DNA from 2 places in the Mycobacterium cajalii genome. Region 1 is predicted to be linked to the other one. Evidence: predicted binding sites of a transcription regulator. Region 1 holds the regulator's gene; the other holds the start of a gene.

Region 1 (7,310 bases):
CCCCATGGCGGTCCCGCACACCCGCCCGATCACGCTGACCGCGCATTCCAACAACGGAGAGCTGATCGCCGACTTCCAGCCGTGGATCGCCGAGATTCAGGTCCCGGGCAGCGCGTCCAATTTGCTCGAATACCGGATGGCCCAGCATGGTCACGAGGTGGTCGGGTTCACCGTGCACGTGCCGCACTACCTGACGCAGACCGACTACCCCGCCGCAGCCCAGGCGCTGCTCGAGCAGGTGGCCAAGAGCGGGTCGCTGGAGCTACCGCTGTCGGCGCTGTCGGAAGCGGCGGGCGAAATCCGGGCCAAGATCGATGAGCAGGTCCAGGCCAGCGCCGAAGTGGCTCAAGTGGTGGCCGCGCTAGAGCGTCAGTACGATGCCTTCATCGACGCGCAGGAGAACAGATCGTTACTGGCTCGCGACGAGGAGCTGCCCAGCGGCGAGGAGATCGGCGCGGAGTTCGAGCGGTTCCTGGCCCAGCAGGCCGAGAAGAAGTACAACGACGACGACTCGGCCTGAGCGCCGTCCGAGTGCCCCGGAATGCCTTCGCGGCCAGACGACAAGGGTGAAGATGACCGAGCGGCAGCGCAAGAGCAATCTTCGCCCGGTGCGGGAAGTGACGGCACCCAGGCTGGAGTTCCGCACCATTCACGGCTACCGGCGGGCCTATCGGATCGCCGGCTCGGGGCCGGCGATCCTGCTCGTCCACGGCATCGGCGACAACTCCACGACGTGGAACACCGTGCAGGCCAAGCTCGCTCAGCGGTTCACCGTCATCGCCCCTGACCTGCTGGGCCACGGGCAGTCCGACAAACCGCGCGCCGACTACTCGATCGCCGCGTACGCCAACGGGATGCGCGACCTGCTCAGTGTGCTCGACATCGAGCGGGTGACCATCGTCGGCCACTCGCTCGGCGGCGGGGTGGCCATGCAATTCGCTTACCAGTTCCCGCATCTGGTCGAGCGCCTCATCCTGGTCGCCGCCGGCGGTGTCACCAAGGACGTCAACCTCGTCCTGCGGTGGGCGTCGTTGCCGATGGGCAGCGAAGCCCTCGCGCTGCTGCGGCTGCCCCTGGTGCTGCCGGCGGTCCAGGTCGTCGGCCGCGTGCTGGGCGCGGCGTTCGGGAGCACCGGCCTGGGCCACGACCTGCCCAACGTGTTGCGCATCCTCGACGACCTCCCGGAGCCGACGGCCTCGGCGGCGTTCAGCCGGACCCTGCGCGCGGTGGTGGACTGGCGCGGCCAGATCGTCACCATGCTGGACCGGTGCTATCTGACCGAAGCCATTCCGGTGCAGATCATCTGGGGTACCAAAGATGTGGTCGTCCCCGTCCGCCATGCGCGGATGGCGCACGCGGCGATGCCGGGCTCGCGACTGGAGATCTTCGAAGGTTCCGGGCACTTTCCGTTCCACGACGACCCGGCCCGGTTCATCGACGTCGCGCAGCGCTTCATCGACGCCACCGAACCCGGCGAATACGACCAGGCCGCCCTCCGGCAGTTGCTCCGTTCCGGCGGCGGCGAGAAGGCGGTCACCGGTCCGGCCGACACCCGCGTCGCCGTGCTCAACGCCATGGGTAACGACGAGCGCAGCGCCACCTGAGGCCGCGCCCCGGCGGCCTCCCCGAACGTTCTAGTGCTGCCGGTGCAACACCGCGGCCAGATGATGCTGCAAGGGCTGGCCGACGGCACCCATGCGCAGCGAGTAGGACAGCTCGTCGCCTTCGATGCGCAACGAACGGCCAAGCGCGGAAACCTCTTTCGCGGTCGGCGTCAGTCCGATCGAGGTGGTGGACAAGTCGAGCTCGATGACGCCGCCGGCGGCCGAAAAGGTGCCCACCTCGATCTCCGCGACACCGGTCGGATGCGCCAGGACCAGCTCCAGGTTGCCCGGCTGCGGCACCCGCAGATAGCCCGTCTCCGCGTGCAACGGCCTGCCGTCGGCCACCGCCCTGGTCTTTTGGGCGTAGGCCAGAAACGGCTTGCCGACATGGGAGAACACGACCTCTTCGAAATATTCGAAGGACTCGATCGTCGGGTACTCACCGGCACCGCGTCCCGCCCAGGTACCGAGCAGTGGCGCGAGCGCCTCCAGATCGGGATGCAATTCAGCGGCCATGGCACCACCCTAGTGCCGGGCCCGAGGCGGCCCGTCAGCCCGAGGTCGGCACCTTGCGGTGCGCCCGCAGCAGTTCTATCTCGCGCTCGAAATCGTCCGCGGACTCGAAGGACCGGTAGACCGACGCGAACCGCAGGTAGGCCACCTCGTCGAGGTCGCGCAGCGGTCCCAGCACCGCCAGTCCGACCTCGTGACTGGGAATCTCCGGTGAGCCCGCCGCGCGCACGGTGTCCTCCACCTGCTGGGCCAGCAGGTTCAGCGCATCGTCGTCGACCTGGCGGCCCTGGCACGCGCGGCGGACCCCGCTGATCAGCTTCTCCCTGCTGAAGGGCTCGGTGACACCGCTGCGCTTGACCACCGCCAGCACCGCGGTCTCGACCGTGGTGAAGCGCCGTCCGCACTCGGGACAGGACCGGCGGCGGCGAATGGCCTGGCCCTCGTCGGTTTCCCGCGAATCGATCACCCGGGAGTCCGGGTGACGGCAGAACGGACAGTGCATGACCGCTCCTTCGCCGCGCTCACGGACCTCGCAGGACACTCCGAGCGTACCCGTGCGCGCTGCCGGCGCGGCGGCCGTGGCGGCGGTTCCGGCGCCATGTGGCGCCGGGGTCAGCCCACCGGCGCGATCAGGGGCTGACCCGCCGCGAGCGTCGGGGAGTTCAGCTCGTTGAGTGCGCGGATGCGCTCGGCCACCTGGCGAACCGGCGCATCGGGCGCGACGCGGTGCGCGACATCCTGCAGCGATTCCCCCGGTTCGACCCGCACGACGGCCAGCCTGTCGGGCACGGGCGCCGCCGAAGCCGGGGAGCCGCCGTTGATCGCCTGCCCGACGTCGGCGATGAGCCCGAGCCACAGGGTGATCAGCCCGGCGCCCACGGCCAGGGCCGCCGTCTTCGCCCACGTGACCGAACGCCTGCGGTGGGGCGCGACGGACATCGCGACGCCGGTGCCGTGGTAGCGCAGCGGGGCGCCCGCCGGCCCGTACGGGGCCGGTCGGCGCGACCCGGGTGTCCGGGCCCGCCCGCGGCGAGGCTCCAGGACAGGCCCGTTGATCGGGCGCCGAACGCTGCCGACCCGCGGCGAGACTGTGTGAATGATGGTCATCTGCGTTCCTCCGGTCAACTGATCCTCGCTCGTGTGTTCGACACTATCGCTCGCGTGTTCGATGTCCGAACATTTGAGCGAAGCGTGTCGCACGAGCCAAACGCTAGACCGACCCACCGACAACGCCTTGCGGACGAACGGCGCCGCGGTCATCGATCACCTGGGACATGCCGCTCAAATACCCGATCGGCCGCGGAGTTACACCTTTGTTATTCGGCCGCTCTCGACGGTAGACACGCCAGTCGAACACATGTTTGATTATCGGATCCCGGGCGGTTACATTCATTGCCATGAGCGACAGCAACGACACCTCTGCCGGCGATGCATCGCTGACCGAGCGGCAGCGCACGATCCTGAATGTCATCCGCGCGTCGGTCACCAACCGCGGCTATCCCCCGAGCATCCGGGAGATCGGCGACGCCGTCGGCCTGACGTCGACCTCCTCGGTCGCCCACCAATTGCGCACCCTGGAGCGCAAGGGTTACCTGCGCCGCGACCCGAACCGTCCGCGCGCCGTCGATGTCCGCCGGGCCGACGAGGCCGTGCCCGCGGCGCCCACCACCGAGGTGGCCGGCTCGGACGCGCTGCCCGAACCCACCTTCGTCCCTGTCCTCGGGCGGATCGCGGCAGGCGGACCCATCCTCGCCGAGGAGGCCGTCGAAGACGTCTTCCCGCTGCCCCGCGAACTGGTCGGCGAGGGGACGCTGTTTTTGCTCAAGGTCGTCGGCGACTCGATGGTCGAGGCGGCGATCTGCGACGGCGACTGGGTGGTCGTGCGGCAGCAGCACGTCGCCGAGAACGGCGACATCGTCGCCGCGATGATCGACGGCGAGGCCACGGTCAAGACGTTCAAGCGCGCCGGGGGTCAGGTGTGGCTGATGCCCCACAACCCGGCGTTCGATCCCATTCCGGGCAATGACGCGACCGTGCTGGGCAAGGTCGTCACCGTGATCCGCAAGGTCTGACCGTACCCAGCGGCGGGCCTAGTCGGCCTTGATGAACCCGTTGGCCTGCGCGACCTGTTCGCTGGACATCCAGATTTCGGCGAGCGTGTCCTGGTAGAGGGCGCTGTCGGGGGTGTAGTACAGGCCGAAGCGGGCGCTCGCCTTGATCGGATACCCGTCGGGCATCTGATAGGGATCGTCCAACGGTAGGTGAATCGTCGGGCGCCCCGGCGCGCTCGGGCCCGCGCTGGCAGCGTGCGTGGCCAACGGCGAGGTCTCGTCGGTGTCCACGGCCGCGTGCCGCCCGGTTCGCGCCTCGGCCACGGGCGAGACGGCCTCGACGCCGGCGATGTCGGCAGCCGACCCGTCGAACGCGGCTTCGGCATGGCCGCCGCCCGGCCCGCCGGGCTCCGCCGCCTCGCGGTATTCGTCCGCCGGCTCCGGGTATCCGCCTTGCTCGGCGCCTTCGTCCTCAGGGACTTGCTCCACGGCGAACTCGGCGTAACCGGCCTCCGGCACGTCGAGATAGCCCTCTTCCTCGTCGAACTCCGGATACCCGGCTTCCGACAAGTCGGCTTCGATGACGACGGGGATGGAGTCGGTGTCCACCGCGTCGGGATTTTCCTCCCCGCCGTGGAACACGCTCTGGAACTCGTCCGCATCCTCCCCCGGGCCGGGCGACGCCTCGCCGCCGTAGTGCCCGCGATGCGCAACCTCCTCGCCCGCGAGCGCGGCCCCGGTCCCGCGCCCCCAGCTGACCTGGCGCTCGGGCTCGGCGTCCGCCGCGTGCTCCTCGGAGGGGTGCAGGTCATCGCGCCCGAAGTGCTCGGTGGCCGCCTCGCCGTCGTGGCCCCAGAGTCCGTCGGCAGGGCCGTATCCGGCGCCCCCGTCTTGCTCGGCGGCACCGGCGGCGGTGTCGCGACCGGCGCGACCGCGGCGCAGGCGGACGCCCACCAGCACCAGCGACGCGAGAAGCACCAGCGCCGCGGCGCCGCCCAGCAGCCACCACCGTTGCTGCCAGACCGGCTTCTTGGTGTGGGGTGGCATGGCCACCGCACTCGGCTGGTTCTGGCCCGATATCTGCAGGCCGCCCAGCAGGGGCGCCAGGTTCGAGGGGTCGGTGGTGAACGTGTTCTTCGCGCGGTTCCACGAGATGGTGCCGCCGGCGAATTTCTGCGAGACCACGTCGCCGTCCACGGCCTGGTCGCCCACCGGGGCGCCCAGCTTCCCGCCGGCACCGCGCAGCTTGTCCCAGGCGGCCTTCATGGCTCCGCGCACCACGAACGCGCCGTGCTCGGCCGTCCAGAAGATCACCGGCTTGTCGGCCGCGGAGAAGGTGCAGATCCGGCTCGACGGTATGCCGCCGTCGGACTCGTTGGCGACGGGGAACCCCAGGTCGCTGCCCACGGGGCCGCCCAGGGACTCGTACTTGGCCAGGATGTCGCTGTCGACGGCGTTCGCACCGGTCGCCGGGCTGAAGTACACCTTCCCGCCGGCGAAGTTCTGGGCGATCCCGTCACCGCCGATGGGGTACTGCCCGCCTTGCTTGGCGCCCAGCTTGCCGTTGGCTCCCCCGGCCGCGCGCCAGGCCATGTTGATGGCCGCGGTGGGGTCGATCGGCACCTGCAGGCCCTTCAACTGGTCAGCCAAGACCGCCGGCTCGGTCGTGAACTCCTTGGTATCCCGGTTCCAGGAGACCTGGCCGCCGCTGAACTTCTGCGTGGCGAGTTCGCCGTCGTAGGTCTCGTCGCCGACCGGCACCCCGAGGACGCCACCGGAGCTGCCCAGCTTGTCCCAGGCGGCGTTCATCGCGCCGCGCACGACGAACGCGCCGTGGTCGGGCGTCCAGAAGATCACCGGGTGGTCGCTGGCCGAGAAGGTGCTCACGCGGCTGTCGGGCCCCGAGAGACCGGGCACCTCGTTGATCGTCGGGAAACCCAGGTCGCTGCCGGCCGGACCGCCCAGCGACTCGTATTTGTCCAGGATCGGCCCGTAGGCGTACCGGGCGCCGGTCGCCGGGGTGTAGAACATCTTGCCGCCGTCGAACTCCAGGGCGAAGCCGTCGCCGACGGGGTAGACGTCACCCTTGCGCGCGCCCAGCGGTGACGTGTCGCCCCCGGCCTTCTCCCATGCGGCCATCATGGCCGCCTCGGCGTCGCCGATCGGGCTCGCGGCGCCCGTGGGAGCCAGCAATACCGCGGCCAGCGCTGTGGTCACCAAGCCGACCAGTGCACGCCCGACCAGCTTTCGCATGTGACCTCTCTGCCTGTTCACCAAGCCCTCCAGTCCACGGGTGTGCGCCGATCTGCGGCCATGCCCATATCCCGCGGCCCTGCGAGCGGAGGGTCATCCCACCAACGGGCCGTACCCCCGTAACGGTCCGCATTTTCGCCGGGCCCGCACAACATTGCTCCAATCGACGAGAAATGCGAACTCAATTTAGGGATATTACAAAAATGGATACCGCATCGATGTGCAAATGATGCCGAACCGGGTGCGCGTCGCAACGAAGCGTGCGGCCGTGCGCGCATCGTTCGGATCGCGCTGCCGCACCCCGGGGCCGTCGCGGGCCCCCGGCCGCGCTCCGTGACGTCGACGTCCGCGCACCCCTTCGCGCGCTCACCGGCCCCGTGGTCGCCGGGTTGACGATGTGCGACAACACCGTCGCCACCTGCAAAACGCATGCGTCGACGGTACGTCAGAGCATCAGCGGGCCGACACCGGACCGACGATTGCCGGATCGCGCGAATTTCAACTCATTCGCCCTCGATGAACTCCGGCGCCTGCGAAAGAGGCGACCCAAACCCGCTACGCGTCAGTAACTTCGCCGACGGGGACGAGTCCCGTTGTACGCGATGGGGATCCGGCTACACCCCGAGCCCGCGACCGATGATCTCCTTCATGATCTCGGTGGTGCCACCGTAGATGGTCTGCACCCGAGCATCGAGATAGGCTCGCGCAACGGGGTATTCGCGCATATAGCCGTAGCCGCCGTGCAATTGCAGGCAGCGGTCGATCAGATGCACCTGCTTCTCGGTGGCATACCACTTGGCCATTGCGGCCTGTTCGGCCGTGAGCTTCTTGTCCAGGTGCAGCCGCAGGAACTCGTCAACCATCACGCGCACCACGGTCGCCTCGGTCG
Region 2 (7,310 bases), 940 kb from region 1:
AACACCCGGGCGCGTCCGCGCACCCTCAGCAGCGGCGCGGCCACCGAGCCGGGCAGCGACCCGCGCGCCGGCGGCAGCCCCGCCGCCTTCGCCACGCCCCGGTAGATGCCTTGCAGGCCAATGGTTTTCGGAGCGGTCAAATGGAACGTCTGCCCATCGCGACCTTCGGCGTGCAGGAGCGTGACCAGCGCGTCGGCGACGTAGTCGACCGGGACGACGTTGGTGCGCCCGGTGTCGGGCAGCAGCATGGGGGTCAGCTTGGGCAATACAGCCAGCTTGGCCAGCACGCCGAAGAAGTAGTAGGGCCCGTCGACTTTGTCCATCTCGCCGGTGCGCGAGTCGCCCACCACCACCGCCGGGCGGTAGATGCGGTGGCGCAGCCCGGGCGCCGAGCGCACCAGCGACTCGGCCTCGAACTTGGTCCGGTGGTAGGCGGTCGGCAGCCGCTGGCCCACGTCGAAGTCGTCCTCGGTGTACTCGCCGCGGAAGTCGCCCGCCACGGCGATCGACGACACGTGGTGCAGGGTGGCGTCCAGCCGCAGCGCCAGCTCGATCACCGCGCGGGTGCCCTCGACGTTGGTGGCGCGTTGCGCGGCGTCGTCGGCGGTGATGTCGTAGACGGCCGCGCAGTGCACGACGTGGTCGATCTCGCCGAGATCGTCGAGGGTCTGCTCGGTCAGCGCCAGGTCGGGCAGCTCGCCGACCAGCGGCCGGGCCCGTTCACCCCACTCGGCGGCCAGGCGTTCGAAGCGGCCGAGCGACCCGCGGCGGACCAGCACCCAGACCTGGGCGTCGGGCCGGGTGTCGAGGAGGCGATCCACGACGCGGCGACCGATGAACCCGGTACCGCCGGTAACGACATACCGCATGCAGCCATCGTGCGGGTCGGCGCCGCACACGTCAACCGGTGCGGGCGTGAATCAGTTGGCGAAGCTGCGGATGCCGTCCCAGTCGACCAGCGTCCAGCCCGTGACCGGGTTGCCGGTGAGCACCACGCGGCCGGTGTTGGGCAGGGGATGGTTGGTCAGCAGGCTGTCCTTGCCGTTCTTGGCGTTCATCAGCGTCCACACCATGATCGCCGTCCCCTGGCTGAAGACGACGGGCTTGGCGTGGCCGTCGTCGTAGACCTTGCGGACGGCGGCGGTGAACCGGGAGTTGAAATCGGTGCCGCTGGTCGCCCCGGGGACGCTGTCCTGCCGGTCGCCGTTGAGCCAGTCCGCCGGGGCCAGCAGGTACGTGGAGGCGGCCATGGTCTCGGGTTTGCCGTTGTACCAGCCGGCGTTGATCGGCCGCAGCCCGTCGAGGACCTCGACGTGCTTGCCCATCTCACCGGCCAGCGGCCCGGCGGTCTGCTGGGCGTCGGCCATGTCGGAGGCGTAGACGGCGTCGAAGTCGTGATGGGCGTGCGCCACCTGCTGGGCCTGGCCCTTGCCGTCGGCGCTCAGGCCGGGGCCCGGGATCGAGGTGTCGATGACGCCGTCGGCGTCGGCCTGGGACTGGGCGTTGCGGATGAACGTCAGCGTGATGCTGCGGGCCTGCGGTGATCCACCGCCGCAGGCGCCGACGACGACCGCCGCGGCCAGCACCGAGACTGCCTTGAGTGCGTTCCCCATGCGCGTGGACATGGCGATAGCCTGCCCTGCCGACGGCCCCGGTGGGAAGGGTTTGCGATGGTTGGTACGAAATAGGTGCGCAAAGCTTCGATTCCGGCGAGAAGGAGACTTCCTCATGGCGATTGACCCCAGTGCCGTCGGCGCGGTGAGCGAACCGATGGAGTTCGCATGGACCGACCGGGACACGATGCTGTATGCGCTCGGCGTCGGCGCCGGCCTCGACGACCTGTCGTTCACCACCGAGAACAGCCACGACATCGCCCAGCAGGTGCTGCCCACCTACGCGGTCATCTGCTCACCGGCCTTCGCGGCGGCGGGCAAGATCGGAACGTTCAACCACGCCCTGCTGCTGCACGGGTCGCAGGGCATTCGCCTGCACGCGCCCCTGCCGCCCGCGGGCAAGCTGTCGGTGGTCTCCGAGGTCGCCGACATCCAGGACAAGGGCGAGGGCAAGAACGCCATCATCGTGCTGCGCGGCCGAGGCACGGACCCCGCGTCGGGCGAGCTGATCGCCGAGACGCTGACCACGCTGGTCATCCGCCAGTCGGGCGGGTTCGGCGGGCAGCCCGGTCAGCGGCCGGTCGCCCCGGAGATCCCCGGCCGCGAGCCCGACGCGCGCATCGCGCTGCCCACCCGCGAGGACCAGGCGCTGATCTACCGGCTCTCCGGGGACCGCAACCCGCTGCACAGCGACCCGTGGTTCGCCAAGGAGCTGGCCGGGTTCCCCAAGCCGATCCTGCACGGCCTGTGCAGCTACGGGGTGGCCGGTCGCGCGCTGGTCGCCGAGCTCGGCAAGGGCGTGGCCGCCAACATCACCGCGATCGACGCGCGGTTCACCTCGCCGGTGTTCCCGGGCGAGACGCTGACCACGCTGATCTGGCGCACCGAACCGGGCAAGGCGGTGTTCCGCACCGAGGTGTCGGCGCCGGACGGTTCCGACGTCCGGGTGGCGCTGGACGACGGCGCGGTGGAGTACGCGGCTTAGGGCGCCGTCCCACCGGCGCCGGTGCTGCCTGGACCGAGCGTCGGCCGACGGTGCGGCTCGCTGTGCGCGGGGAACCTCCGCGGGTCAGTTCACGCGATCGTCGGTCAACCGGCGCGCCAGTCGCTCGGTGAACTCGCTCACCTGGGCGGGGTTGTCCAGCCCGAACAGCGCGGCGGTGGCGCGATCGCCGTCCTCGTCATGTCGCACGAGGATGGGCACGCCGCCGTCGCGCACCGCGTCGAACGCATCCTCGTCGGTGATGTCGTCGCCGAGGTAGATCGGCGTCAACGCGTCCGGACCGGCCCGGTGCAGGTGTTCGAGCACCCAGCGCAGCGTCTTGCCCTTGTCCCAGTCGATGTCCGGGCGCAACTCGATGACCTCGCGGCCGGTGGTCACCCGCAGCGCGCTGTGCCGGCCGGCCGCGCGGACCGCCGCGGTCACCTCGCCGACGCGGTCACGCGCGGCGTTGCGGTAGTGCACGGCGACGCCGAACCTCTTGTGCTCCACCACGACTCCGGGAATCGACCCGAGCCGCTCGCGCAGCTCGCCGGCCGCGCGCTCCAGCACGGGGATGGCCGCGGCCGCGGCGTCGTTCTGGTGGTGTGTCCCGTCCGGTGCGGTGAGTTCGAACCCGTGGCTACCGGCATACCAGATTCCGGGCACGCCGAGCCGTCGCGTCACGTCGGCCAGGTCGCGTCCGGACAGCACGGCGACCGGGCACTGCGCGGCCAACTTCTGCAGCGCCGCCGTCGCACCCGCGACGGGCCGGGCCGCGTCCGGGTCGTCGACGATGTCCGACAGTGTGCCGTCGAAGTCGTAGAAGACCGCCGGGTTCGACGGCGGGTCCAGGGCCTGCGCCGCGTCGGGAAGCTGCGACATCCGGCGGTCCCCGGTGCGCACCGTGACCTCACCCACCTCGGCCACCACCGCGTCGGCGCCGGCCTCGTCCAGCGCGTCGCGGCGCCCCGCCCGGTCTTCGCCCCCGACCACGCCGACCACCAACGCGAAACCGCCCTCGCGCGCGGTCGTGACCCCGGCGACGTCGCTCGCGACGACGACGCAGCGGCCCGGCCGCACCCGCAGGCGCTCGGCCGCCGCGGCCGGGTCGTCGGCGCGGGCGGCGAACAGGTCCGCCGGTGCGTCGCGGCGGTCGTCGGCGGCGAAGACGGCGATGCCGAGTCCGACGTCGCGCAACCGGCGCACCACGGTCACCGCGGATTCCAGCGCATTGCCCCCGGCGTCGGTCACCGCGTCGAGGTCGAACAGCACGGCGTCATGGCGGCGTGGGTCGATGACGACAGGCTCCGGCTTGCGCACCACCCCACCTTCTCACGGTGGCCGGTGTTAGCGGGGCCGGGCCGGTGCGGCGCTTGCGCGGGCGACCGTCGGCGAACAGCAACACCGAGTCCTGGCTGAGCGCCACCAGTCGCGCCATGCCGAGTTCGATCCCGGCGGCGAGCCGCTTGACGTCGGGGGCGGCGTGGTAGTCGGCGGTGATGCCGAAGACGAGCTCGTCGCCGTAGCCGAGTACCGCGACACCGGTGCTCAGCCGCGCGGCGGTCGGGGGGATCGGCAGCAGGCGCTCCATCGTCTGGCCCATCAGCCGCAACTGGCGCCGCGGACCGGGGAGGCTGGTCGCCAGCGTCACCAGATCGCCCTGCGGGAGCCGGTCCATGAGTTGGAAGAGATTGCCCCGCAACATTGTTGGCAGGCGTTTCAGTGCCGATTCGACGATGCCGGCACCGGGCTGCCCGGCCTTCCGCCGGTTGTGCACGGTGCGCAGGCGCCGCACCGGGTCGTCGTGGTCGACCGGCAGGTAGGGCGGCACGGCCGCCCGGATCGGCGCCGGCACCACGGTGGTCAGCGAGTCGGCCCGCGGCTGTTGGCCGCGCTGCAGCAGTACCGTGCGGAAGCCCTCGGTGATGGCCGCGAGCGCGACGTCGTCGGCGGTCACCCCGAACTTGCGGCAGACCCGGTCGACGTCGGCGATCGGCACCCGCACCGTGCGGTACCGGCGCATGGTGGATGCGTCGGCCGGCGGTGTCCGCAGCGCGGGCAAGACCGCGCCCACCAGGGTGTCCGCGACGGTCCCGGCGACGGACGAAGCCCGCCACAGCGCGTGCGGCCACCCGCTCCGGGCCGGCTGCGGTGGTGAAACTGGCGTTGCCCCAACTGGTTTGGGGAACCCCGCCGGGTCGGTGTCGTCGCAGAGCCGGGTCAGGATGCGGGCTGGGGAGTCGTCCGCGGCCAGGCAGTGGTGAACCTTCATCAGGATCGCCCACTTCTTGCCCCGCAAACCCTCGATGACCCAGCACTCCCAGGGCGGCCGGTCCGGGTCGAGGGGACGTTCGAGGGCGAAGGCGACGGCGGCCGACAGTTCGGCGTCGCCGCCCGGGCGGCAGATCGCCACGCGGCGTAGGTGGTGGGCGAGGTCGAATCGCGGATGGTCGACCCACTCGGGGCCGTGGGGTCCGATCCGCAGTACCTGGGTGCAGTGCGGCAGCGATTGAACACGTTGCACCAGAAGACTTTCCAGTTGCGCACGGTCGGGGACGCCGGCGACGACGGCGACCGCGCCGAGCGCCAGGCCGGCATGCCGGTCCGCGGAAGCCCGCAGGAACGACGTGTCCGGTGCCTTCAGCTGCGCCATGCTCGGTTCCCGCCGTCCATTTTTCTCGCCCTGTACCAGTATCGGGTCCGGGCGTCGCCGCACGATAGGCCCGCGGCGTTAAGAACGTGTTGTGCAGTTGAAGAAGTGATTAACAACCCACCTGCCCAGTTTTTCGAACATACTTTCGATACACTGATGCGCGTGGGCTGGGGTAACGGGCCGCCGAGCTGGGCGGAGATGGAGCGGGTGCTCGACAGCAAACCGCGCCACGGCGGTGCGCCGTCGCAGCCCGATCAGGAGGGCCCCCTGTCGCGCCATCGCGCGGCCTACCGCCCGCCCGATGGCGGCCGGCGGGCCCGCTCGCCGGTCCCGTACGCAGAGCTGCACGCGCATTCGGCGTTCAGTTTTCTCGACGGCGCCGGCACGCCCGAGGAACTGGTCGAGGAGGCGGCCCGGCTGGGCCTGCGCGCCTTGGCGCTCACCGACCACGACGGTTTGTACGGGGCGGTGCGGTTCGCCGAAGCCGCCGCCGAACTCGACATGCGCACCGTGTTCGGGGCCGAGCTGTCTTTGGGGCCGGGGGCTCGCACCGAGGCCCCGGACCCGCCCGGCCCGCACCTGCTGGTGCTGGCCCGCGGCCCGGAAGGCTACCGGCGGCTGTCACGGCAGCTGGCCGCCGCGCACCTGGCCGGCGGGGAGAAGGGCAAGCCCCGCTACGACTACGACGCGCTGACGCGGGCCGCCGGCGGGCACTGGCACATCCTGACCGGATGCCGAAAAAGCCATGTGCGCCAAGCCCTTTCCTCGGGCGGCCCGGATGCCGCCGAGCGGGCGCTGGCCGACCTGGTGGACCGGTTCGGGGCGGACCGGGTGAGCGTCGAGCTGACCCATCACGGCCACCCGCTCGACGACGAACGCAACGCCGCGCTGGCTGGGCTGGCACCGCGCTTCGGCGTGGGGGTCGTCGCCACCACCGGGGCGCATTTCGCCCAGCCGTCGCGCGGCCGGCTGGCCATGGCGATGGGGGCGATCCGGGCCCGGCAGTCCCTGGACTCGGCGGCGGGCTGGCTGGCCCCGCTGGGCGGTGCGCACCTGCGCTCCGGCGAGGAGATGGCCCGGCTGTTCGCGTGGCATCCCGGCGCGGTGACCGCCGCCGCCGAGCTCGGCGAGCGGTGCGCGTTCGGGCTGGCGCTGATCGCCCCGCAGCTGCCGCCGTTCGAGGTTCCCGACGGGCACACCGAGGACAGCTGGCTGCGGCACCTGACGATGACGGGTGCACGTGACCGTTACGGCCTCCCCGAGGCCGCTCCCCGCGCGTACGCCCAGATCGAACACGAGCTGAAAGTCATTGCCCAGCTGACGTTCCCGGGCTACTTCCTGGTGGTGCACGACATCGCCCGGTTCTGCCGTGCCAACAACATCCTGTGCCAGGGCCGGGGCTCGGCGGCCAATTCCGCGGTCTGTTATGCGCTGGGCGTCACCGCGGTGGACCCGGTGGCCAACGAGTTGTTGTTCGAGCGCTTCCTGTCGCCGGCGCGCGACGGGCCGCCCGACATCGACATGGACATCGAGTCGGATGAGCGCGAGAAGGTCATCCAGTACGTCTACGACCGCTACGGCCGCGACTACGCCGCCCAGGTCGCCAACGTGATCACCTACCGCGGCCGGATCGCGGTGCGCGACATGGCCCGCGCGCTGGGCTTCTCCCAGGGCCAGCAGGACGCGTGGAGCAAGCAGATCGGCCACTGGAACGGGCTCGCGGACTCACCCGACACCGAGGGCATCCCGCCGCAGGTGATCGACCTGGCGCAACAGATCCGCAACCTGCCGCGACACCTGGGCATCCACTCCGGCGGAATGGTGATCTGCGACCGCCCGATCGCCGACGTGTGCCCGGTGGAGTGGGCACGCATGGCGGGGCGAAGCGTCCTGCAGTGGGACAAGGACGACTGCGCGGCAATCGGTTTGGTGAAGTTCGACCTGCTCGGGCTGGGCATGCTGAGCGCGTTGCACTACGCCATCGACCTGGTGGCCGAGCACAAGGGCATCGAGGTGGACCTGGCCCGGCTGGACCTGTCGGAACCGGCGGTGTACGAGATGC

Evidence for each region. The regulator LexA, encoded in region 1, represses DNA repair genes until DNA is damaged. The targets are predictions, from matches to a motif close to CGAACANNTGTTCG.
Region 2: ACJ512_RS05605 (error-prone DNA polymerase) is a predicted target of LexA. The motif match lies at 5,383-5,396, and genes of this name have one in related genera.

What each region holds. Positions count from the first base shown of each region.
Region 1 covers NZ_CM141436.1:2,088,896-2,096,205, reverse strand. The annotation lists gene ACJ512_RS10095 (proteasome assembly chaperone family protein) at 1-520, shown strand, start outside; gene ACJ512_RS10090 (alpha/beta fold hydrolase) at 573-1,604, shown strand; gene ACJ512_RS10085 (peroxynitrite isomerase) at 1,635-2,120, opposite strand; gene nrdR (transcriptional regulator NrdR) at 2,155-2,619, opposite strand; gene ACJ512_RS10075 (LysM peptidoglycan-binding domain-containing protein) at 2,730-3,224, opposite strand; gene lexA (transcriptional repressor LexA) at 3,515-4,189, shown strand; gene ACJ512_RS10065 (LGFP repeat-containing protein) at 4,208-6,442, opposite strand; gene ACJ512_RS10060 (acyl-CoA dehydrogenase family protein) at 7,036-7,310, opposite strand, start outside.
Region 2 covers NZ_CM141436.1:1,152,958-1,160,267, forward strand. The annotation lists gene ACJ512_RS05580 (SDR family oxidoreductase) at 1-869, opposite strand, end outside; gene ACJ512_RS05585 (histidine phosphatase family protein) at 921-1,625, opposite strand; gene ACJ512_RS05590 (MaoC/PaaZ C-terminal domain-containing protein) at 1,729-2,598, shown strand; gene otsB (trehalose-phosphatase) at 2,683-3,915, opposite strand; gene ACJ512_RS05600 (wax ester/triacylglycerol synthase domain-containing protein) at 3,872-5,248, opposite strand; gene ACJ512_RS05605 (error-prone DNA polymerase) at 5,411-7,310, shown strand, end outside.